DNA from 2 places in the Streptomyces sp. NPDC043908 genome. Region 2 is predicted to be linked to the other one. Evidence: predicted binding sites of a transcription regulator. Region 2 holds the regulator's gene; the other holds the start of a gene.
What was found. Region 2 encodes HrcA, which represses chaperone genes, less so after heat shock. Its sites were predicted from a motif close to TTNGCACTCNGNNNNNCNGAGTGCNAA; they were not measured.
Positions count from the first base shown of each region.

Region 1: the regulator HrcA is predicted to act here: its motif matches at 3,113-3,139, upstream of groES (co-chaperone GroES).

Region 1 is NZ_JBWKEI010000013.1:158,220-169,698, reverse strand. Features, by position in the region: gene AC069K_RS26915 (hypothetical protein) at 1-331, shown strand, start outside; gene AC069K_RS26910 (class I SAM-dependent methyltransferase) at 403-1,635, opposite strand; gene AC069K_RS26905 (polysaccharide deacetylase family protein) at 1,719-2,654, shown strand; gene AC069K_RS26900 (hypothetical protein) at 2,651-2,944, shown strand; gene groES (co-chaperone GroES) at 3,286-3,594, shown strand; gene groL (chaperonin GroEL) at 3,709-5,337, shown strand; gene AC069K_RS26885 (hydroxyacid dehydrogenase) at 5,466-6,494, opposite strand; gene AC069K_RS26880 (carbohydrate ABC transporter permease) at 6,557-7,435, opposite strand; gene AC069K_RS26875 (carbohydrate ABC transporter permease) at 7,432-8,289, opposite strand; gene AC069K_RS26870 (ABC transporter substrate-binding protein) at 8,367-9,695, opposite strand; gene AC069K_RS26865 (LacI family DNA-binding transcriptional regulator) at 9,832-11,004, opposite strand; partial or broken gene AC069K_RS26860 (hypothetical protein) at 11,340-11,479, opposite strand, start outside.
Region 2 is NZ_JBWKEI010000020.1:25,167-36,645, forward strand. Features, by position in the region: gene AC069K_RS32240 (MFS transporter) at 1-1,201, shown strand, start outside; gene AC069K_RS32245 (adenosine deaminase) at 1,649-2,650, opposite strand; gene AC069K_RS32250 (ribonuclease Z) at 2,700-3,611, opposite strand; gene AC069K_RS32255 (histidine triad nucleotide-binding protein) at 3,635-3,994, opposite strand; gene AC069K_RS32260 (hypothetical protein) at 4,116-4,655, opposite strand; gene AC069K_RS32265 (16S rRNA (uracil(1498)-N(3))-methyltransferase) at 4,761-5,513, opposite strand; gene AC069K_RS32270 (nitronate monooxygenase) at 5,524-6,600, opposite strand; gene dnaJ (molecular chaperone DnaJ) at 6,883-8,019, opposite strand; gene hrcA (heat-inducible transcriptional repressor HrcA) at 8,020-9,036, opposite strand; gene AC069K_RS32285 (MBL fold metallo-hydrolase) at 9,214-9,945, shown strand; gene AC069K_RS32290 (DUF3097 domain-containing protein) at 9,993-10,811, shown strand; gene hemW (radical SAM family heme chaperone HemW) at 11,087-11,479, opposite strand, start outside.

The sequences.
Region 1 (11,479 bases), on a different contig from region 2:
GATGGGAGGCTTCGGCTGGGCCGCCGACACGGGCCGCACGGCCCTGCGCACCCGCCACGAGCGCCGGCTGGAACGCCTGGAGGCGGCCCGGTGCGAGCGCCTCGCCCTGGAGGCCGCCCACCGCCCCCCGGAGCCCGTCTGCGGCTGCGCCCACCACCTCGCCAAGCACGACAAGCAGGGCCTGTGCCACGAGCGCGTCGAGATCCCGGTCGCCTGGGACGAGTCCAAGCAGCCGCTCCGCTTCGAGCCGGGCCGGTGCAACTGCCAGCAGTACGTGGGGCCGCAGCCGCTGTCGCAGGTGTTCGCGGAGGAGCTCACGGACCTGGCGTAGGGGGTACGGACCCGGCCCTCGCCCCGGCGCGGAAGGCTTCCCGGGCCGCGGGGAGCAGAGGCCCGGGGTGTCTACGGGCGCCCTGCCGGATGCCCGATCAGCATCGTCGGCGCCCCCGCCACCCGCGTCAGGAACACCGTCGCCGAACCGCGCCCCTGGAGCTTCATCTTGCGGCGCAGCTCCTCCGGCTCCACCGCCGAGCCGCGCTTCTTGACCGTCAGCACGCCCACCCCGCGCTCCCGCAGCAGCGCCTTCAGCTTCTTCATGTTGAAGGGCAGCTCGTCGGTGATCTCGTACGCGGTGGTGAACGGGGACGCGTACGGCTCGTCGCTCGTCACGTACGCGATGGTCTCGTCGATGAGGCGGCCGCCGCACGCCGCCGCGATGTCGGCCACCAGATGGGCGCGGATGACGGCGCCGTCCGGCTCGTGGAGGTAGCGGCCCACCGGGCCGACCGGGGGCGGCGGGAGCGGGGCGGAGGCCCGGAGCGTGGCCTCGGCGGGCAGGAGCGTGGCACGGACCGCGCCCGGCGTGCGGGTGTGCAGGGAGGCGTGCGCCTGCCCGGACCCGTGCGCCTGCCCGAACCAGAGCACCGCCTCCTTCACATCGCCCCCGTCCGAGATCCACTCCGCCTCGGCCTGCGGCGGGACCGTCTCGTGCGGGATGCCGGGGGCGATCTTCAGCGCGGCGAGCGGGGCCTTCAGGGCCGCGCCGATCGCCCAGGACAGCGGCGGTGAGTACGCCTCGGGGTCGAAGACGCGCCCGCGCCCGCCGCGCCGCGCCGGGTCCACGAACACCGCGTCCCACCCCGAGGTGTCCACGTCGGTCACATCCGCGCACCGCACCTCGATCAGCTCCGCGAGGCCCAGCGCCGCCGCGTTCGCGCGGGCGACCTCGGCCGTCAGCTCGTCGCGGTCCACCGCGAGGACGGAGATGCCCGCCCGGGCGAGCGCCAGCGCGTCCCCACCGATGCCGCAGCACAGGTCGGCCACGCTCCGTACCCCCTGGGCGGCGAAGACGCGGGCGCGGTAGGCGGCCACCGACGCGCGCGTGGACTGCTCGACGCCGTTGGGGGTGAAGAACATCCGGTACGCGTCGTCCGCGCCGAACTTCGCGACCGCGCGCTGCCGCAGCCGCGCCTGGGCCAGGGCGGCCGAGACCAGCTCCGGGGCGTGCGTGCGGCGCAGCCGGGTCGCCAGCGCCAGCTCCTGGGCCGGGTCGTGGTCGCGCAGCGAGTCCAGCAGGCCCGCGCCCTCGGGGGTGAGCAGGGCGCGGAAGGTGTCGAGGTCGTTCACCCGCCCCATTGTGGGCCAGGCGGGGGACGGCGCGCGTCCGGTGTCGGGTGTCGCCTCCGGTATACCGCCCCGCACTGACAGGATGCGGCGGCATGCAGCTTGTACGACAAAAGGAAGAAAATGGGCGCCGTCTGACGAAAGCCCCCCTCCTGGTGTTCGCCGGGCTCGTCGTCGCCGCGCTCGGCTCCGGGTGCGCCTCCGGGGATCCCCACGTGGGCGGACGCGGCGGCAGGGCCGCCGCCGGACCGCAGGCCTACGACAGCGACGCCGCCCGCGCCCTCGCCGGCTACTCCGGCCGTCTCAAGGAGGAGCAGGCCGCCCGGGTGACCGCCGCCAGGAGGTGGAGGCTGGCCAAGGTGCCGCTGACCCCGCCCGCCCCGCCCGCCGTCAAACCGGAGATCACCAACCGGCCCGGCTTCGAGACGGACGGCGGCGACTCGCTGCCGCCGGTCTTCACCACCGTGCCCACCAAGGACCGGATCGTCTTCCTGACCATCGACGACGGCGCCGAGAAGGATCCCAAACTGCTGAAGATGATGCGGGACCTGCGCATCCCCTACAGCGCCTTCCTCAGCGACTACCTCGTCCACACCGACTACCCGTACTTCAAGCGCATGCAGAGCCTCGGGGTCACGCTCAACAACCACACGCTCAACCACCGCTATCTGCCCGGTCTCTCCTACGACGAGCAGCGGCACGAGATCTGCGGCCAGCAGGACAAGATCGGCACGTGGGCGGGCAAGCGGCCCCGGCTCTTCCGGCCGCCGTACGGCAACTACAACGAGGACACCCTGCGCGCGGCCCAGTCCTGCGGGATCAAGGCGGTGCCGCTGTGGGCGGCCGAGGCGTTCCCGGACCACATGGAGTGGCGCGAGTGGGACCGCGACCTCCACCCCGGCGACATCGTGCTCACCCACTTCCGGGGGCGCGAGGACTGGAAGGGCACGATGCCCGACATGATCCGGCAGGTCATGAAGGTCATCACCGACAAGGGGTACGCGGTGGCCAGGCTGGAGGACTACGTATGACCCGCGCGCACCGGCCGTCGGGCGGTCCGCTGGCCGGTCTGCTGGCGGCCGGTGCGCTGACGGTGTCCCTGCTGGCGGCGGGCTGCGAGCGCCCCGCCGCCCCGATCGAACGGCTCGGCCGCATGGCGGCGACGAAGGTGACCGACGCGCGGCGCGGCTTCCCCCGCCCCGGCGCCCCGGGCCGCCGGCCCTGGCACGTCCGCCCCGACGCGGAACGCACCCCGCCCGCTCCCGGCCCGGCGGCGCCATCCCGCACCCCGGGGGCGACCGCCCCGGCACCGACGCCCTAGAGGCGGGGCGCCACGTTCCTCGCGCGCGCGGGGGTGACGTTTTCCGGCTCCGCCCTCGCGCGCGCGGGGCGACGTTTCCGGCTCGGCCGCGTGCGCGCGACAGGCCCTCGACCACCCCCTGGACGCGGCGTCAGGGCACCCCGCGGGACTCCGCCACGCACCATCCGTCTGGCACTCCGCTTGACCGAGTGCTAACCGCCGTCCTAGTCTCGGCTCTGGCACTCCCCACCGGAGAGTGCCAACACAGCGACGGGCAGGTCCGGCACCCGCGACGACGGATCCACCTGGTCGCCACCTCAGACAGTTAACCCCGTGAGATCTCCGAAGGGGGAGGTCGGATCGTGACGACCGCCAGCTCCAAGGTTGCCATCAAGCCGCTCGAGGACCGCATTGTGGTCCAGCCGCTCGACGCCGAGCAGACCACGGCCTCCGGCCTGGTCATTCCGGACACCGCCAAGGAGAAGCCCCAGGAGGGCGTCGTCCTGGCCGTGGGCCCGGGCCGGATCGAGGACGGCAAGCGCGTCGAACTCGACGTCGCCGTCGGTGACGTCGTGCTCTACAGCAAGTACGGCGGCACCGAGGTGAAGTACAACGGTGACGAGTACCTCGTCCTCTCGGCTCGCGACGTGCTCGCGATCATCGAGAAGTAATTCACCTCGAAGCGAATGCTTCTGAGCTGCGCCCCTGGCCACCCTGCTGACAGCCGGGCGGCGAGGGGCGCAGTTTTCGTATCACCAAGTTTCCGAGAGGGCTGAACCGCTCCCATGGCGAAGATCCTGAAGTTCGACGAGGACGCCCGTCGCGCCCTTGAGCGCGGCGTCAACAAGCTTGCCGACACGGTGAAGGTGACGATCGGCCCCAAGGGCCGCAACGTCGTCATCGACAAGAAGTTCGGCGCCCCCACCATCACCAACGACGGTGTCACCATCGCGCGCGAGGTCGAGCTCGACGACCCGTACGAGAACCTGGGCGCCCAGCTCGTGAAGGAGGTGGCGACCAAGACCAACGACATCGCGGGTGACGGCACCACCACCGCCACCGTGCTGGCCCAGGCGCTGGTCCGCGAGGGTCTGCGCAACGTCGCCGCCGGTGCCTCCCCGGCCGCCCTGAAGAAGGGCATCGACGCGGCCGTCAAGGCCGTCTCGCAGGAGCTGCTCGCCACCGCGCGTCCGATCGACGACAAGTCGGACATCGCCGCCGTGGCCGCGCTCTCCGCCCAGGACCAGCAGGTCGGCGAGCTCATCGCCGAGGCGATGGACAAGGTCGGCAAGGACGGTGTCATCACCGTCGAGGAGTCCAACACCTTCGGCCTGGAGCTGGAGTTCACCGAGGGCATGGCCTTCGACAAGGGCTACCTCTCGCCGTACATGGTCTCCGACCAGGAGCGTATGGAGGCCGTCCTCGACGACCCGTACATCCTGATCAACCAGGGCAAGATCTCCTCGATCCAGGACCTCCTGCCGCTCCTCGAGAAGGTCATCCAGGCCGGCTCCTCCAAGCCGCTCCTGATCATCGCCGAGGACGTCGAGGGCGAGGCCCTCTCCACCCTGGTCGTCAACAAGATCCGTGGCACGTTCAACGCCGTGGCCGTCAAGGCCCCCGGCTTCGGCGACCGCCGCAAGGCGATGCTCCAGGACATGGCCACCCTCACCGGTGCCACCGTCATCGCCGAGGAGGTCGGCCTCAAGCTCGACCAGGCCGGTCTGGACGTGCTGGGCTCCGCCCGCCGCGTGACCGTCACCAAGGACGACACCACGATCGTCGACGGCGGCGGCAACAGCGAGGACGTGGTCGGCCGCGTCGCGCAGATCAAGGCCGAGATCGAGTCCACGGACTCCGACTGGGACCGCGAGAAGCTCCAGGAGCGCCTCGCGAAGCTCGCCGGCGGCGTGTGCGTGATCAAGGTCGGCGCCGCCACCGAGGTGGAGCTGAAGGAGAAGAAGCACCGTCTGGAGGACGCCATCTCCGCGACCCGCGCCGCGGTCGAGGAGGGCATCGTCTCCGGTGGTGGCTCCGCGCTCGTCCACGCCGTCAAGGTCCTGGAGGGCAACCTCGACAAGACCGGCGACGAGGCCACCGGTGTCGCGGTCGTCCGCCGCGCCGCCGTCGAGCCGCTGCGCTGGATCGCCGAGAACGCCGGCCTGGAGGGTTACGTCATCACCTCCAAGGTCGCCGAGCTCGACAAGGGCCAGGGCTTCAACGCCGCCACCGGCGAGTACGGCGACCTGGTCAAGGCCGGCGTCATCGACCCGGTCAAGGTGACGCGCTCCGCCCTGGAGAACGCCGCCTCCATCGCCTCCCTGCTGCTCACGACCGAGACCCTGGTCGTCGAGAAGCCGGCCGACGAGGAGGCCGAGGCCGGTCACGGCCACGGTCACGGCCACAGCCACTGACGTGGTGACGCGCTGACGTCGTACGGAGCCCGACGCCCCCCGGCGGCAGGAACCGTACGACGCCGAAGGCCCCCGATCCCGCCACCGGCGGGGCGGGGGCCTTTCCCGTACGTACGCACGTACGTCTCTCACGCCGAGTGGCGCAGGGCCGCCGCGTGCACCGGGTCCGCGAACGGCTGCCCCGCGGCGAACCGCTCCACCTCGGCCAGCGCCAGATCCGCCATCCGGTGCAGCTCGTTGCCGAGCGAACCGGCGATGTGCGGGGTCAGCAGGACGTTGGGCAGGTCGTACAACGGGCTCTCGCGGGCGGGAAGCTCGGGCTCGGTGACGTCCAGTACGGCGTGCAGCCGCCCGGAGAGCAGCTCGCCGAGCAGGGCCGGCCCGTCCACCAGGGAGCCGCGCGCGGTGTTGACCAGCGTGGCCCCGTCCGGCATCGCGGCCAGCTGGCGCGCGCCGATCATGCGCTCGGTCGCCGGGAGCTGCGGGGCGTGGACGGAGACGACACTGCTGCGGGCGCACAGCTCGTCCAGCGGGACGGTCTCCACCCCCAGCCGGGCCGCCTCGGCCGCGTCGACGTACGGGTCGTGGAGCAGCACCCGGAAGTCGAAGGGGCGCAGCAGCTCGATCACCCGGCGGCCGATCCGCGAGGCGCCGACGAGACCGACCGTGCGGTGGTAGTTGCCGGTGCCGTCGCCCTCGCGCAGCCAGTCGTGCGGGGCGCGCAGCTCCGCGTACCGCTGGGCCGAGGCCAGCACGCGCTTGCCCGCGAAGAGGATCGCGGCCAGCGTGTACTCGGCGACCGGCAGCGCGTTGGCCGCCGCCGCCGAGGTCACCGCGATGCCCCGCTCCCAGCACGCCTCGGTGACGTGGTGCTTCACCGACCCGGCGGCGTGCACGACGGCCCGCAGCCGGGGCGCCGAGGCCAGCACCTCGGCCGTGAGCGGCGGCGCGCCCCAGCAGGTCAGCAGCACCTCGGCCTCGGCGAGTGCCGCCGCCACGGCCGGCGGGGGCGCGAGGAGCTCGTGGGCGACGAGGTACGGGTCGGTCCTGGCGAGCGCGGCGAGACGGGCGCGGTGCCGTTCGGTGAACAGCCGCTCGGCGATCCCGGGGCCCATGGCGAGCAGGACGGCGGGGCGGTTGTCAGTGGCGTGGTGCATGGTGGAACTCGGGCTCCTCACGGGGGCGTTGTCCAGGGGTAACCGGCCGCGGGTCCGTCCGGTCACTTGACGCTGCCCGCCGTGAGGCCCGCCTTCCAGTGCCGCTGGAGGGCGACGAAGGCGATGACGAGGGGGAGGACGGCGAGGAGGGAGCCGGTGACGACGAGGGGGTAGAACGAGGGCTCGGCATGGGTGTTGGAGTTCCACGCGTACAGACCGAGGCTCAGCGGGAAGAGCTTCTGGTCCGAGAGCATCACCAGGGGGAGGAAGAAGTTGTTCCAGATCGCGGTGAACTGGAAGAGAAACACGGTGACGAACCCCGGCATGACCATCCGCAGCCCGATCGACCAGAAGGCGCGCAGCTCGCCCGCCCCGTCGATCCGTGCCGCCTCCAGCGCCTCGCCGGGGATGTGACTCGCGCTGAAGACACGGGAGAGGTAGACCCCGAAGGGGTTCACCAGGACGGGGACCAGCACCGACCAGTAGGTGTTGACCAGCCCGGTCCTGCTGGCGAGCAGATACATCGGCAGCGCGAGCGCGGTGGACGGCACGAGCACCCCGAGCAGCACCACCGCGAACAGCTTCTCCTTGCCCCGGAAGTCGTACTTGTCGAAGGCGTACCCGGCGGCGACGCTGATCAGCGCGCAGACCAGCGCGCCCCCGCCCGCGTAGAGCAGGGAGTTGAGGTACCAGCGCAGATAGACGCCGTCGTTGTAGGCGACCAGGTCGGAGAGGTTGTGGCCGAGGTCGAAGCCCTTGGAGCCCTCGAAGGAGAAGGCGTCGCCGGTCAGCAGTCCGCCGGTGTCCTTGGTGGCGGCGGTGACCAGCCACAGGAGGGGGAAGAGCGTGTAGAGGGCGGAGAGGAGCAGGATCCCGTTCACGGCGGCCCTGGAGAACCAGCGGCCGGGGCCGGGCGCGCCCGAGGTGGCCGGGGAGGTCATGTCCGCGCCCCCTTCCGGGTGGTGAGGCGGGTGACGGCGAAGGAGAGCAGCGCCGCGGTGAGGGCGAGCAGGACGGCGGCGGCCGCGGCCAGGCCGTAGTCGTTGCGGGCGAAGGCGGCGGTGTAGGCGTACAGGGTGGGTGTCCAGGTGGAGGTGACCGCCGAGCCGGAGCCCTGGTTGAGGATGAGCGGCTCGGTGAACAGCTGGAGCGAGCCGATCACGGTGAACAGGGCCACCATCCCGAGCGAGGCGCGGACGAGCGGGATCTTGATGCTGAACGCGGTGCACCAGGCGCCCGCGCCGTCCACGGTCGCCGCCTCCAGGACGGACCGGTCGATGGCCTGGAGAGCCGCGTAGAAGATCACCATGTTGTAGCCGAGCCACTCCCACAACGCGATGTTGACCACGGAGGGCAGGGCCCCGTCGGGGGAGAAGAAGCTGAAGCCGACACCGCCCGAGTCCATGGCCCGTACGACCGGGCTGAGCCCGGGTGTGTAGAGGTACACCCAGATCAGCGCGGCGATGATGCCGGGCACGGCGTGTGGCAGGAAGAGCGCCAGCTGGAAGAACCGGCGGGCCCGGGCGAGCCCCGAGTCGAGCAGCAGGGCCAGGGCGAGCGCCCCGCCGACCATCAGGGGGATGTAGAGGGCGCAGTAGCCGAGCAGGATCCAGAAGCCGTCGCGGAAGGCCTTGTCACCCAGAGCGGCCGTGTAGTTGTCCAGTCCGCTGAAGACGGACTCGGCGCCGCCGAACCCGAGCCCCGACTGCTTCTCGGTGAACAGGCTCAGCCAGAGGGCGTATCCGACCGGTACCACCGTCACCGCGGTGAACAGCACGAAGAAGGGGGTGAGCAGGACGCCTGCGGCGGCGCCGGTGCGGTGGGGGGTGCGGCGGGCAGTGCGGGGCGTGGTGCGGGCCTTCGCCGCCACGGTCAGCCCTCGACCTTCAGCCCGCGCTTCTTCAGCTCGGCCACGGTGGCGTCATGGGCCGCCCGTACCGCGTCCTTGAGGGTGACCGAGCCGCCGGGGACCTTGCCGAACCGGTCCTTGAGCGTGGTGTTGGTCGTGCCGGTGGTCGGGCCCCAGCTCCAGCGCGGGTTGATCGAGGCGCCGGCCTCGTCGAAGAGCCGGTAGATGTCCTGGCCGCCGTAGAACCCGGCGTCGAAGGCCTTCTTGGCGGCCGGGCGCAGCGAGACGTCGGCCGGGAAGGCGCTCGACGTGCCCGGGGCGATCCGCGCCCTGACGCCCTCCTCGGTGGTGGACATCCAGGTGGCGAACTCGACCGCCGCCGCGGCCTTCCCGCTCCCCTTGGTCACCGCCCAGGTGGAGCCGCCGAGCATGCCGCTGGCGGGTCTGCCGTCCCAGGTGGGCACGGGCGCGACGCCCCACTTGCCGCTCTGGTCGGGCAGGGTCGACTTCAGGACGCCCGCGCCCCAGGAGGCGCCGAGGTAGCCGACGGTCGAGCCGTTCTTGAGGGCGGCCGTCCACTCGGGGCTGAAGGAGACGGCCGTCTGGACGAGCTTGTCGTCGATCAGCCCCTGCCAGTAGTCGGCGACCTTCCCGGTGGCGGCGTCCGAGGTGTTCAGCTTCCAGGTGTCGCCCTCGGCCTTGAACCACTGGGCGCCCGCCTGCCAGGCCATCGCCTCGAAGGTGGTCGGGTCGTCCGGCATGAAGGTCGCGATCCGCGCCCTGGGGTCGGCCTTCTTCGCCTTCTCGGCGGCGGTACGGAACTCCGCCCAGGTCTTCGGCACCTCGATCCCGTTCTCGGCGAAGAAGTCCTTGCGGTAGAAGTACGTCTGGGGCGCGGCGTCGAACGGGACGGCCCAGCTCTTCCCGCCCAGCGTGGTGAGGTCGACCGCCTGCGGCAGGAACTTCTTCCGCACGTCGTCCGTGAGGTACGGGCCGATGTCCTGGAGCGCGCCCTGGCTGACGAACTCGGGCAGCATCGGATACTCGACGGCGACCAGGTCGGGGCCGTTGCCCGCCTTCACCGCGTTGGAGATCTTGGCGTAACCGCCGGCGTTCCCGGACGGGATCTCCTCGAACCTGACCCGGATGTTCCGGTGCGAGGAGTTGAAGGCGTCCACGACGTCCTTCGACCCCTTCTGCCACGCCCAGAAGGTCAGGGTGACGGGCTTGTCGGCGGTGCCCTTGCCGCCCGCGCCGGAGGAGTCCTCGTCACCGCCCCCGCAGGCCGTGAGCAGGGCGAGGGCGGTGACGGCGGAGACGACGGCGGTCGATCTGGTCCAACTGCGGCTCACGGAACGGCTCCTGGACGTGAGGGGACGAGGCGATGGCCGCGATCCTTGAGCCGGTCCTGACCGAAGTCAAGAGCGAAAGTTCGAATGATCGAAAAATGATCGAAACGAGGTGAGGAGGGGTTGGAGGTCTAGACCACTAGCCGTTCCGGGGTTCCGGAAGGGCGGCGGGGGAGGCGACGGGGAGGGCCGCGGCGGTGCCCGGCCGCGGCGCCCCGCACGAGGACCGCACCCGCAGCCGGGGCAGCAGGTCCACATGGCGGCACGGCTGCGGCTCCCCGTCCGGCCCGGCCGTCGCCCCGCGCAGCCGCTCGACCAGGAGCTGCGCCGCGTACCGGCCCACCTCGTGCTTGGGCGGCGCCACGGCCGTCAGGGGGGTGTCCGCGAGCGCCGCCACCTCGTCGTCGTAGGCCACGAGCGCCAGGTCCCGCGGCACCCGGATCCCGAGTTCGCCCAGGCGCTGGGCGATCCGGATCGCGTCGACGTCGTTGTGGACGAGGGCCGCCGACGCCACCCCGGCGCGCACGGCGGTGGCCAGCGCCCCCACTGCCGCCTCGAACCCCGCCGGATCCGCCTCCGCCGGGACCGAGTCGATCACCGGGTGCGGCGCCGCGAGTCCCAGGGCGTCCAGCGCCTGGCGGTATCCGGCGCGCACCGCGAGGGCCGTCGGGCTGTCGGCCCGCGCCACCAGGAGCGGCGCCCGGTGTCCGAGCCCGGTCAGATGGCGTACGGCGAGGAGCACCCCGTGCCCGTGGTCCGAGCAGACCCGGTCCAGGTCGTCCAGGGCCCCGCCGGGCACCCCGCGCCGCTCCAGGAGCACGGCGGGGACGGGGAGTCCGGTGATCCACCCCCCGTGCTCGGCCGGGTCGTGCGGCTCCTTCCAGCCCGGGGCGACCAGCAGCCCCTCGGCCCCGGCCGCCAGCAGCCCGGCCGCGCGGGCCGCGTCCTCCTGCGGGCGGTAGTCGGAGATCCGCAGGATCAGCCGCGCCCCGGCGGCGGCCGCCGCCTCGTGCGCCCCCCGGATGACCTCGGCGAAGTAGTAGGTGGCGTTGGGCGCGATCATGCCGAGCACCAGCTCGCGACCGCCCGCGCCGCCGGGCGCGGACACCCCGGGCGCGCCCTCCTGGTGCGGCCAGGAGACCTTGCCGTGCACCCGGTCGAGCAGACCCCGTACGGCCAGCGCCTCCACGTCCCGCCGCACGGTCACGGGGGAGACGCCCAACTGGCCCGCGAGGTCGGAGACCCGGGCCGAGCCGCGCCGGCGCACCAGCTCCAGCAGTCGGTCGTGACGTTCGGCGGCACTCTCTCGCACGGCGGCAGTCCCCCTCGCAGTGTGGCGCGCGTCCGGCGTACGCCTGGCACGCGTACGGCCCGCGCGGGTCGGCGCGATGCCCCTGGTGGCCCGCGCCGGTTCGCGGTGTGATGACCGGGACCGGTCTCCCGGGCCCATGACCCTAATGCACGGTGATCGAACGCCGGCAGTTTCGATCAATCGGTCCGATTCTCTTGACGCTCGATCAGCCCCCGCCCTACATTCCGGACGCCCGAACCGGCCCCGGGCGACGGGGGAGCACGAACATGCCGACACCGCCACCACCACCAGGACAGCCGTCCCTACCGGCCGAGCCACCGCCGGCCGAGCTGTCTTTATCGGCCGAGCCACCACGGCCTGCCGAGCTGTCCGTACCGACGCGACCGTCCGCCCCGCCACCACCGGCCCAGCCCGTACCGGCCCAGCCCGTACCGGCCCAGCCCGTACCGGCCCAGCCCGTACCGGCCCAGCCCGT
Region 2 (11,479 bases):
TGCCGCCTGGCCGCTGGTCGCCGTCTTCACGGCCGGCTATCTGGCCGCGTATCTGCTCCCCACCGTCGTCGGCCGCCTCTCCTCGGGCCTCGGACTGCCGCCCACCCGGGCCGGACTCGTCGGCTCCGTCCTGCTGTTGAGCTCCGCGTCGGCGGGCTTCGCGCTGGCGGCGCGCGTGGAGCGGTACGGGGAGCGACGGCTCGCCCGGCTGGGCCTGCTGCTCGCACTGGCGGGTTACGGCGCCGCCGCGTCGACCTCGCTGCTGCCGCTGGTGGTGGCGGGGGCGGTGGTCGGCGGCTTCGGGTCCGGTACGGCGACGGCGGTGGCGGCGTCCGGGATGGCCGCGCGCCCGGACCCGCACCGGCTGACCACACTGGGACTGCTGTCGGTCTCGGCGACGGCCGGGGCGCTGTATCTGACGCTCCCGCACCTCGGGGGCGGCCACGGGCTGCCGTTCGCGGCGATCGCGGGGGTGGCGGCGCTGGTGTGGCCCGCGACGAGCCGCCTGCCGGGCCCGGCCGCCGCCGCGCATCCCGTGGGCGCCGCGCCGTCCTCGCTCCTGCCGCACCGCCGGACCGGGGCGGTGCTGGCGGCGGCGATGCTGTGCTGGTCCCTGGCGCAGAACGCGCTGTGGGGCGTGAGCGGGCGCATCGGCCTGACCCAGGCGGGGCTGACCGAGGTGACGGTGGGCGCGGTGTTCGCGGTCGCGCTGCTCGCGGGCCTGCTCGGGGTGACGGGCGCGGGGGCGCTGGGCGCGCGGCTGGGGCGGGCGGTGCCGATCGGGGGCGGGACGGTGGTGATCGCGGGGTGCGTGCTGGTGAGCGCGTCGGCGCGGGGCCTGGTGTCCTTCGCGTCCGGCGAGATCCTGTGGAACGTCTTCTACCCGGTGGTGCTCTCGTACTTGATCGCCCTGGCGGCGTCCCTGGACCCGCGCGGCCGCTGGGCGGTCCTGGCGGGCTCGGCGTCGTCGCTCGGGGTGGCGTGCGGGCCGCTGACGGGGAGCGTGCTGTCGGCGTGGGTGGGGTTCGGGGGGATGGGGGTGGTGCTGGGGGCGCTCCTGCTCGTGGTGGCCGCCCCCCTGACACTCCTGGCCCGCCCCGGCCGGCGCCCGTCCCCGGCGGGACAGCAGCAGCCTGCGGCACAGCCGGTGGGGCAACTGGTGGGGCAGCCGGTGGGAGGGGAGTTCGGGCTGTCGGTGTGAGCGCGCCTGCGGGCGGGCGGGGTACCTGACCGCGCAGTTCCCCGCGCCCCTAATCGGCCCGGGATTCGTCTGCCGCTAGGTGGAGGGCTGATCGCGCAGTTCCCCGCGCCCCTGGGTAGTCCGGCTCGCCCGGCATCCGGAGGCCCCGGGGCCGGGGCTGGGTAGTACGGCTCGCTCGGCACCTGGAGGCCCGGGACAGGGGCGCAGCCCCGTCCCTTAAGGGGCGCGGGGAACTGCGCGGCCAGCCCCCACCGGCCCGCAGATCACCACCGCCGGGGGACAGGGGCGCAGCCCCGTCCCCTCAAGGGGCGCGGGGAACTGCGCGGCCAGCCCCCACCGGGCCCGCGGATCACCAGGACCGTAGGGGCGCGGGGAACTGCGCGACAGAGCCTCCACCCACCCGCACCTCACCACGGCCGCAGGCCGCCCCCCCAGCCCCCGGAGGGTTTAGGGAAGGGGCGGGGTGGGGAACTCGTACGCCTCGACCTCCGCCAGATACCTCTCCCGCTCCCCCTCCCCCAAAAACGCCGCCAGGAACGAATTCCGCGCCAGCCCCCGCAGATCCCCCTCCGACAGCCCCAACGCCGCCCCCACCGCGTCGAAGTTGTCCCCGGCGTACCCCCCGAAGTACGCCGGATCATCGGAGTTCACCGTGCACACCAGCCCCGCGTCCATCATCCGCCGCAACGGATGCTCGGTGAGCGAGGACACCGCCCGCAGCCGCACGTTCGAGAGCGGGCACAGCGTCAGCGGGATCCGGTCGCGGACCAGGCGAGCCACCAGCTCCGGGTCCTCCAGAGCCCGCAGCCCGTGGTCCACCCGCTCCACGCCCAGGACGTCGAGCGCCTCGGTGATGTAGGACGGCGGCCCCTCCTCCCCCGCGTGCGCCACCTTCCGCAGCCCCAGCGCGTCCGCCATCGCGTACACCTCGCGGAACTTCGCCGGCGGATGCCCGACCTCCGCCGAGTCGAGGCCGACGCCCGTGATCCGGTGCAGATGCGGCCGCGCCGCCTCCAGCGTCTCCAGGGCCGACTCCGCCGACCGGTCGCGCAGGAAGCAGAGGATCAGCCGGGTCGTGACGCCGTGGCGGGCCTCGCTGCGGTCCAGGGCCCGGCCGAGCCCCTCGACCACGGTCCCGATCGGCACCCCTCGTGACGTGTGCGCCTGCGGGTCGAAGAAGATCTCCGCGTGCCGCACCCCCTGCGCCGCCGCACGCGCCAGATACGCCTCCGCCAGCGCCTCGAAGTCGTCCTCCGTACGCAGCACCGCCATCAGCGCGTAGTACAGGTCGAGGAAGGACTGGAGGTCGTCGAAGAGGTACGCCTTGCGCAGCTCCTCGGTGTCGGCGTACGGCAGCCGCACGCCGTTGCGCGCGGCCAGTTCGAAGGCGAGCTCGGGTTCGAGGGTGCCTTCGATGTGGAGGTGGAGTTCGGCCTTGGGGAGGGGCATGGAGGTACTTCCTGGAAAAGGTGGCCGGACGGCCAGATCGTGAACGTGGTTACGGCGTACGTTTCGGCAGCGGCACCCGCGTCAGGTCAGCCGCGATCGTCAGCTCCCCCGCGAAACCGGCCCCCCGCGCCTGGCGCGCGAAGTCCGCCGGGTCCGCGTACCGCTGCGAGAAGTGCGTGAGGACGAGGTGGCCCACCCCGGCGTCCCGGGCCACCCCGGCCGCCTGACCCACCGTCAGATGCCCGTGGTCCTCGGCGAGCCGCACGTCCTCGTCCAGGAACGTCGACTCGATGACCAGCATGTCGCAGCCCTCGGCCAGCGCGGGCACCGACGCGCAGAGCCGGGTGTCCATGACGAAGGCGAACCGCTGGCCGCGCCGCACCTCGCTGACGTCGGCGAGCGTCACCCCGCCCAGTACGCCCTCGCGCTGGAGGCGGCCCACGTCCGGCCCGGCGATGCCGTGCTCGGCCAGGAGCGCGGGCAGCATCCGGCGCCGGTCCGGCTCGGTGAGCCGGTAGCCGTAGGACTCGACCGGGTGCGAGAGCCGGCGCGCTTCGAGCGTGTACGCGTCGGTCTCCGCCAGCACCGCGCCCTCGCCCTCGACCGGGACCTGCGCCAGCTCGACCGTCTCGCGGTAGGCCGTCGCGTACCGCAGCCGGTCGAAGAAGTGCCGGCCGCTCGCCGGGTAGTGCGCGGTGACCGGGTGCGGCACCCGGTCGAGGTTGATCCGCTGGATCACCCCGGCGAGCCCGAGCGAGTGGTCGCCGTGGAAGTGCGTGACGCAGATCCGGTCGATGTCGTGCGCGGCCACGCCGGCCCGCAGCATCTGCCGCTGGGTGCCCTCGCCGGGGTCGAAGAGGATGCCCCGGCCGTCCCAGCGCAGCAGATAGCCGTTGTGGTTGCGGTGCCGGGTCGGGACCTGGCTGGCGGTGCCGAGCACCACCAGTTCACGTACGGACAAGAGGGGTTACCGGTCCCGTCCCGCTATCCGGGCGGCCACTGGAGGCCGCGGCCGCCCAGCACATGGGCGTGCGCGTGGAAGACGGTCTGGCCCGCGCCGCTGCCGGTGTTGAAGACGATCCGGTACCCACTGCCGTCGATCTTCTCGGCGGCGGCGATCTCCCCGGCCTCGCGCAGCAGGTCGGCGGCGACCGCCGGCTCGGCGGCGGCCAGGGAGGCCGCGTCGGGGTGATGGGCGCGGGGGATGACCAGGACGTGCGTGGGCGCCTGGGGGTTGATGTCGCGGAACGCCACGACGGTCTCGGTCTCCCGGACGACGGTCGCCGGGACGTCCCCCGAGACGATCTTGCAGAACAGGCAGTCCGCCTGCGGCTCTCCGGCCACGGTCCTGAGCTCCTCGGTCACGGTGGGAACGGGGGGATACGGGTGGGAACGATCGATCGGTCAGCAGCATGCTACTGACGTCTGCCCACCGGACCCCACGCGCCCCGGCCCCGCCCGGCCCTCACTTGCCCTGGAACGTCTCCGTCACGGTCACCGTGACCGTCACCGTCGGCCGGCCGCCCGGCTTGCCGGGCCTGCCCGGGGGCCTGGGGGTGCTCCGGCTCGGCGGCGGCGCGTTGCAGTCGCCCAGGACGCTCGCGTGGAAGACCGTGCGGTCCGCGACCTTCGCCGTCAGATCGCCCCGGACGCAGCGGTCCTCGCGCTCCTCCGTCACCTTGCCGGTGACGCTGATCTTCTTGTTGTCGTCGGTGCGGCCCCGGCAGTCGACCGTGGCGACCGTCCGGGTCGAGGCGGCCGACGGCGTACGGGTCGACGAGCCACCGTCGACCTTCGCGGTGCAGGTCAGATACCGCACCGTGAAGCCGTCGTGCTCCAGCTTGCTCGTCGCGACCTTGTCGGTGGTCACCGAGACGGTGACCGAGCTCATGCCGCCGACCGGATCGCAGGCCGCGGCTCCGGCCGCCGCCCCGGCGACCAGGCCGAGCGCGGCGAACGCGCGCCGGTGGCGCAGCGGCCACGTGACGTATCTCCTTGCCCCCATACGCGCCAGCGTCCCACCCCGGCGCCGGACGCGGTAGACGGCTTTACGACGTCGGCCGGACGCACGGGCGGACGCCGGCGGGAGGTCAGCCGCGCGCCGGCGGCGTCACGACCAGCGGCCGGTGCGCCCCATCAGCAGAGCCGCCGCCGCCGTGCCCGCCGTGGAGGTGCGCAGCACGCTCGGGCCGAGCACGTACGGCCGGGCGCCGGCCTGCGCGAAGGCCGCCAACTCCTCGGGCGACACGCCCCCTTCGGGGCCCACCACCAGGACGATCTCCCCGCTCCCGGGCAGCTCGGCCGTGGCCAGCGGCTCGCTCGGGACGTCGCTGCCCTCGTGCAGCACGGCGGCGAAATCAGCCGTGGCCAAAAACGCGACAACCTGCTTGGTCGTCATCGCGTCCCGTACCTCCGGGAACCGCACCCGGCGCGACTGCTTGCCCGACTCACGGGCCGTGGCGCGCCACTTGGCGAGGGACTTGGCGCCCCGGTCGCCCTTCCACTGCGTGATGCAGCGCGAGGCCTGCCAGGGCACCACGGCGTCGACGCCCACCTCGGTCATCGTCTCGACCGCGACCTCGCCCCGGTCGCCCTTGGGCAGCGCCTGGACGACGGTGATGCGCGGCTGCGGCTGCGGCTCGTCCCTCAGCGAGTCCAGCTGGACGACGAGCCGGTCCTTGCCCTCGGTGGCCAGGACCACGCAGTCCGCCCAGGTGCCGCGGCCGTCGGTGAGGACGACGTCCTCACCGGGTGCGAGCCGCTTCACGGAGACGGCGTGCCGTCCCTCGGGGCCGTCCAGGACGTACCGGCCGCCCGGCCCGGACGCGGGGAAACGCTCGACGACGAAGACCGGGGCGGTCATGACGTGCTCCTCATGTGGTGCGGTTTCTCGTTGCGGCGGCCAGCGCGGCGAGCGCCGCGTCCACTTCGGCCGCCAGGACCTCCACCAGCTGCCCGGCGGGCAGCGCCCGTGCCAGCCGGTGTCCCTGGCCCGCCCACAGCGCCATGCCCTGGGCGTCGCCCGCCGCCGCGGCGGCCCGGCGCAGCCCGGCGGTGATCTGGTGCACCTGGGGGTAGGCGGCCGGGGCGTACGGTCCGTGCTCGCGCATGAAGCGGTTGACCAGGCCGCGGGCCGGGCGTCCGGAGAACGCCCGCGTCAGCTCCGTACGGACGAAGAGGGGGTTGGTCAGGGCCTGCTTGTGCAGGGCGTGCGCGCCGGACTCGGGGCAGGCCAGGAACGCCGTGCCGAGCTGCGCCGCGTCCGCGCCCGCCGCGAGCACCGCCGCGATCTGGGCGCCGCGCATCAGCCCGCCGGCCGCGACGATCGGCAGCGTCACGCTCTCGCGGACCTGGGTGATCAGCGTCAGCAGCCCGAGCCCGGAGCCGTCGGCCTGCGGGTCGTCGCGGTGCGTGGACTGGTGGCCGCCGGCCTCCGTCCCCTGGACGCAGACGGCGTCGGCCCCGGCGACCTGCGCGGCCAGCGCCTCGTCGGGGGTGGTCACGGTGACGACGGTGTACGTGCCGAGGGCGGCGAACGCGGCGAGCACCTCGCGCTCGGGGCAGCCGAAGGTGAACGAGACGGCCGCGACCGGGTCCTCGCGCAGGATCGCCAGCTTGGCCTCGTAGCCGTCGTCGCCACCGGAGTCGGCCTCGCCGAGCGGCGTCTCGTACCAGGTGGCCTCGCCCGCGAGCTGGTTGCGGTACACCTCGACGACGGCCGGGTCGGTGTGCGGCGGCTGCGGCATGAACAGGTTGACGCCGAAGGGGCGTCCGGTGAGCCCCCGCAGCTGCTTGATCTCCTGGTACATGCCGTCGGCCGTCTTGTACCCGGCGGCCAGGAACCCGAGTCCGCCGGCCTCGCAGACCGCGGCGGCCAGACCGGGGGCGGAGACGCCACCGGCCATGGGAGCCTGCACGATCGGATACCGGCAGAGATCGGTCAAAGCCATGCCCGCATCGTGCCACGGCCCCGCCCAGCCACCGAATCGCCCCGACCCCCCAGCCCCTTCACCCCCGGGCTGGCCGCACGGTTCCCGAAGGGGTCACTGGCTGAGCGACATCCCGGGAGACGGCGGTCCCCCCGAGGGGCGCGGGGAACTGCGCGACCGGCCACCCACGATCCGCGGCCAAAGACCGGGCCGAACAGGGGCGCGGGGAACTGCGCGAGCAACCCCCACGCACCCGCAGCCGAACACCGGGCCGACGGGCGGCGCCCCCGAGAGGGAACCCCCTCACCGCCCGTTGAACGCGTCCTTCAGCCGGGAGAACAACCCCTGCTGCCCGGGCTGGAACTGCCCCGTCGGGCGTTCCTCGCCGCGGAGCTTCGCCAGCTGGCGCAGCAGATCCTCCTGCTGCGGATCCAGCTTGGTCGGCGTGGTGACCTCGACGTGGACGATCAGGTCGCCCCGGCCACCGCCCCGCAGGTGCGTCACACCGCGCGCGTGCAGCGGGATGGACTGGCCCGACTGGGTGCCCGGCCGGATGTCCACCTCCTCCATGCCGTCCAGCGTCTGCAACGGCACCTTGGTGCCGAGCGACGCCGCTGTCATGGGGATCGTCACCGTGCAGTGCAGATCGTCGCCACGGCGCTGGAAGACGTCGTGGTTCAGCTCGTGGATCTCCACGTACAGATCACCGGCGGGGCCGCCGCCGGGGCCGACCTCGCCCTCGCCCGCGAGCTGGATCCGGGTGCCGTTGTCGACACCGGCCGGGATCTTGACCGTGAGCGTGCGGCGCGAGCGGATGCGGCCGTCGCCCGCGCACTCCGGGCACGGCGTGGGCACGACGGTCCCGAAGCCCTGGCACTGGGGGCAGGGGCGGGAGGTCATGACCTGGCCGAGGAAGGAGCGGGTGACCTGGGAGACCTCGCCGCGGCCGCGGCACATGTCACACGTCTGCGCCGAGGTGCCGGGAGCGGCGCCCTCGCCGGAGCAGGTCGTACAGACGACCGCCGTGTCGACCTGGATGTCCTTGGTCGTGCCGAAGGCCGCCTCGTTGAGGTCGATCTCCAGCCGGATCATGGCGTCCTGGCCGCGACGGGTGCGCGAACGGGGCCCGCGCTGCGCCGCGTTGCCGAAGAACGCGTCCATGATGTCCGAGAAGTTCCCGAAGCCGCCCGCGCCGAAGCCACCGGCTCCACCGCCGCCGGAGGACGACAGGGGGTCGCCTCCGAGGTCGTAGACCTGCTTCTTCTGCGGGTCCGAGAGGACCTCGTAGGCGGCGTTGATCTCCTTGAAGCGCTCCTGCGTCTTCGGGTCCGGATTCACATCCGGGTGGAGCTCACGCGCCAGGCGCCGGAACGCCTTCTTGATCTCGTCCTGCGATGCGTCGCGGCGTACGCCCAGTACGGCGTAGTAGTCCGTGGCCACTTACGACTCCGCCAGGATCTGTCCGACGTAACGTGCCACTGCGCGTACCGCTCCCATCGTTCCGGGGTAATCCATGCGGGTCGGTCCGACCACGCCGAGTTTCGCGACGGCTTCGCCGCCCGAACCGTAGCCGACCGAGACGACGGACGTGGAGTTCAGCCCTTCATGGGCGTTCTCATGCCCGATTCGTACGGTCATGCCCGATTCTTTGGCCTCGCCGAGCAGCTTGAGGAGCACGACCTGCTCCTCCAGCGCCTCCAGCACCGGCCGAATGGTCAGGGGGAAGTCGTGTCCGAAGCGGGTGAGATTGGCGGTGCCGCCGATCATCAGCCGTTCCTCGGTCTCCTCCACCAGGGTTTCGAGCAGGGTGGCGAGCACCGTCGAAACGGTTCCTCGGTCCTCCGGCTCGAAGGATTCGGGAAGATCCTGCACCAGCTGCGGGACGTCCGCGAAGCGGCGCCCCACCACCCGGCTGTTGAGCCGGGCCCGCAGATCCGCCAGCGAGGTCTCGCCGAACGGCGCCGGGCAGTCGACCAGCCGCTGCTCGACCCGCCCGGTGTCCGTGATGAGCACCAGCATCAGCCGGGCCGGGGCCAGCGACAGCAGCTCCACGTGCCGCACGGTGGACCGTGTCAGCGACGGGTACTGCACGACGGCGACCTGCCGGGTCAGCTGCGCGAGCAGCCGGACCGTGCGCGCCACCACGTCGTCGAGGTCGACGGCGCCGTCCAGGAAGTTCTGGATGGCCCGCCGCTCCGGCGACGACAGCGGCTTGACGCCCGCGAGCCGGTCGACGAACAGCCGGTAGCCCTTGTCCGTGGGGATACGGCCGGCGCTGGTGTGGGGCTGGGCGATGAAGCCCTCCTCCTCCAGCACGGCCATGTCGTTGCGCACGGTCGCCGGCGAGACGCCCAGCTTGTGCCGCTCGGTCAGGGCCTTCGAGCCCACCGGCTCCTCGGTCCCGACGTAGTCCTGGACGATCGCGCGCAGGACTTCGAGTCTGCGTTCACTGAGCACCGCGCACACCTCCAGCTGTCGTCCTGGCCGCTCTGCCCTGGCACTCTGCGCGTTCGAGTGCCAGCGATCCCCGGCCAGTGTACGGCCGACCGGTACACCCCTAGCAAGGGCGGCGGTCCGTGACGCTCGCGGCGCGCTCGAACGCACCGCCCCGGCCGCCCGGGATAGCGTCGTGTCATGGACGTCCGCTGGGAAGAGTTCGGCTGGGAGCGGCTGGGCGACGGCGTGGGCCGCCGCCGGCTGCCGGGGTGGGACGCTACGGCGGGCCTGGTCGCGGGCGAGGACGCGGTCCTGCTGTACGACACGGGCTCGACCCTGCGCGAGGGCGCCGAGCTGCGCGCCCAGGCACAGGCGCTGCTCGGGCGCCGGGTGACGCATATCGCACTCAGCCATCCGCACTTCGACCACGTCCTGGGCACGGCCGCGTTCTCCGGGGCCGAGGTCTACGGGGCGGTCGGGATCGACCGGGTCCTGGACGCGGACGCCCTGCGGACCGACGCCGTCACCCACGGGGTGCCGCCCGCGCGGGCCGCCGAGGCGGCGGACCTGCTGGTGCGCCCGCGGCACTTCGTGACGGGCGAGTGGACGCTGGAGCTGGGCGGGCGGCAGGTGCTGCTGGCGAACGTGGGCCCCGGCCACACCGGCCACGACCTGGCCCTGCTGGTCCCGGGCAGCCCTGGTGGCCCCGGTTCGCCCGAAATCGTCTTCTGCGGTGACCTGGTCGAGGAGTCCGGCGAGCCGCAGGCCGGGCCGGACGCGGTCCGCACCCACTGGCCCGCCGCCCTCGACCGGCTGCTCGACCTGGGCGGCGAGGACGCGGTGTACGTACCGGGGCACGGGGCGGTGGTGGACGCGGCGTTCGTCCGGGCGCAGCGGGCCGGGCTCGCGGAGGAATTCGGCGTGTCATAAGGGCGTACACCCATATGGGCACATGATCCACCCGTATTCTCATCGGAATGCGCAGCTACAGCCCGGACCTGACTCCGCCCTGGAAGAAGGGGACCCCGGCCCCCGAGGTGCCCGCCGAGCTCGACCTGGTCGTCGAGGAGGTGACGACCGGGTTCTGCGGGGCGGTGCTCCGCTGTGAGGCGGGGACGGTGACGCTGGAGGACCGCTTCGGCAAGAAGCGGGTGTTCCCCATGGCGGCGCGGGGGTTCCTGCTGGAGGGGAAGGTGGTCACGCTGGTACGCCCGCCGGCGCCCGCTCCCTCGCGCCCGGCGCGCACCGCCTCGGGCTCCGTCGCCGTGCCGGGGGCGCGGGCGCGGGTGGCGCGCGCGGGGCGCATCTATGTCGAGGGGCGCCACGACGCGGAGCTGGTGGAGAAGGTGTGGGGCGACGACCTGCGCATCGAGGGCGTCGTCGTCGAGTACCTGTCGGGCATCGACGACCTCCCCGCGATCGTCGCGGACTTCGCCCCCGGCCCCGACGCGCGCCTGGGTGTCCTGGTCGACCACCTGGTGCCCGGCTCCAAGGAGTCCCGGATCGCGGCGGCGGTCACGGGCGCGCACGTGCTGGTGGCCGGGCACCCCTACATCGACGTGTGGGAGGCGGTGAAGCCGGCGGCCGTGGGGATCGCGGGGTGGCCGGTGGTGCCGCGGGGGGAGGACTGGAAGACGGGGGTGTGCCGGGCGCTGGGGTGGCCGGTGAACACGGGGGCGGCGTGGCAGCGGATTCTCTCCGGGGTGCGGAGTTATCGGGACCTGGAGCCGGAGTTGCTGGGGCGGGTGGAGGAGCTGATCGACTTCGTGACGGCCCCCTCCCCGCCCCTCCCCTAAACCCTCCGGGGGACGGCTCCGCCCCGAACGCCTCTCTCCATCCGCGCCCCGGTGGGGGCTGGCCGCGCAGTTCCCCGCGCCCCTGAAACCCACGTTCGCCTGCGGCCCGGTGGGGGCTGGCGGCGCAGTTCCCCGCGCCCCTCAAGGAACGGGCCTGCGGCCCAGTTCCTCCCGGTCCTCGCGCCCCGGGGGCCCCGTTCCCCCCAGGGGCGCGGGGAACTGCGCGGGCAACCCACCACACACCCGCAGCCGAACACCGCACCCCGGACCGGGGGTCAGTCCACCAGATCCCGCACCACCCCGTCCGCCAACAACCGCCCCCGCAGGGTCAGCACCGCCCGCCCCGCCCCGAACGCCCCCTCCTCCAGCAACCCCTCCCCCATTGCCCGGCGCGCCGCCGCCAGCCCCGCCGGGCGCAGCAGCGACAGCTCGCAGCCCTCCCGGAGCCGGAGCTCCAGCAGGATGCGCTCCACCCGGCGGTCCTCCGCCGCCAGGACCTCGCGCCCCGCCCCCGGCGTACGCCCACCCGCCAGCGCCGCCGCATACGCCCCGGGATGCTTCACGTTCCACCACCGCACGCCCCCGACATGGCTGTGCGCGCCGGGGCCCGCGCCCCACCAGTCCGCGCCCCGCCAGTACAGCTCGTTGTGCAGGCAGCGGCCCGCTTC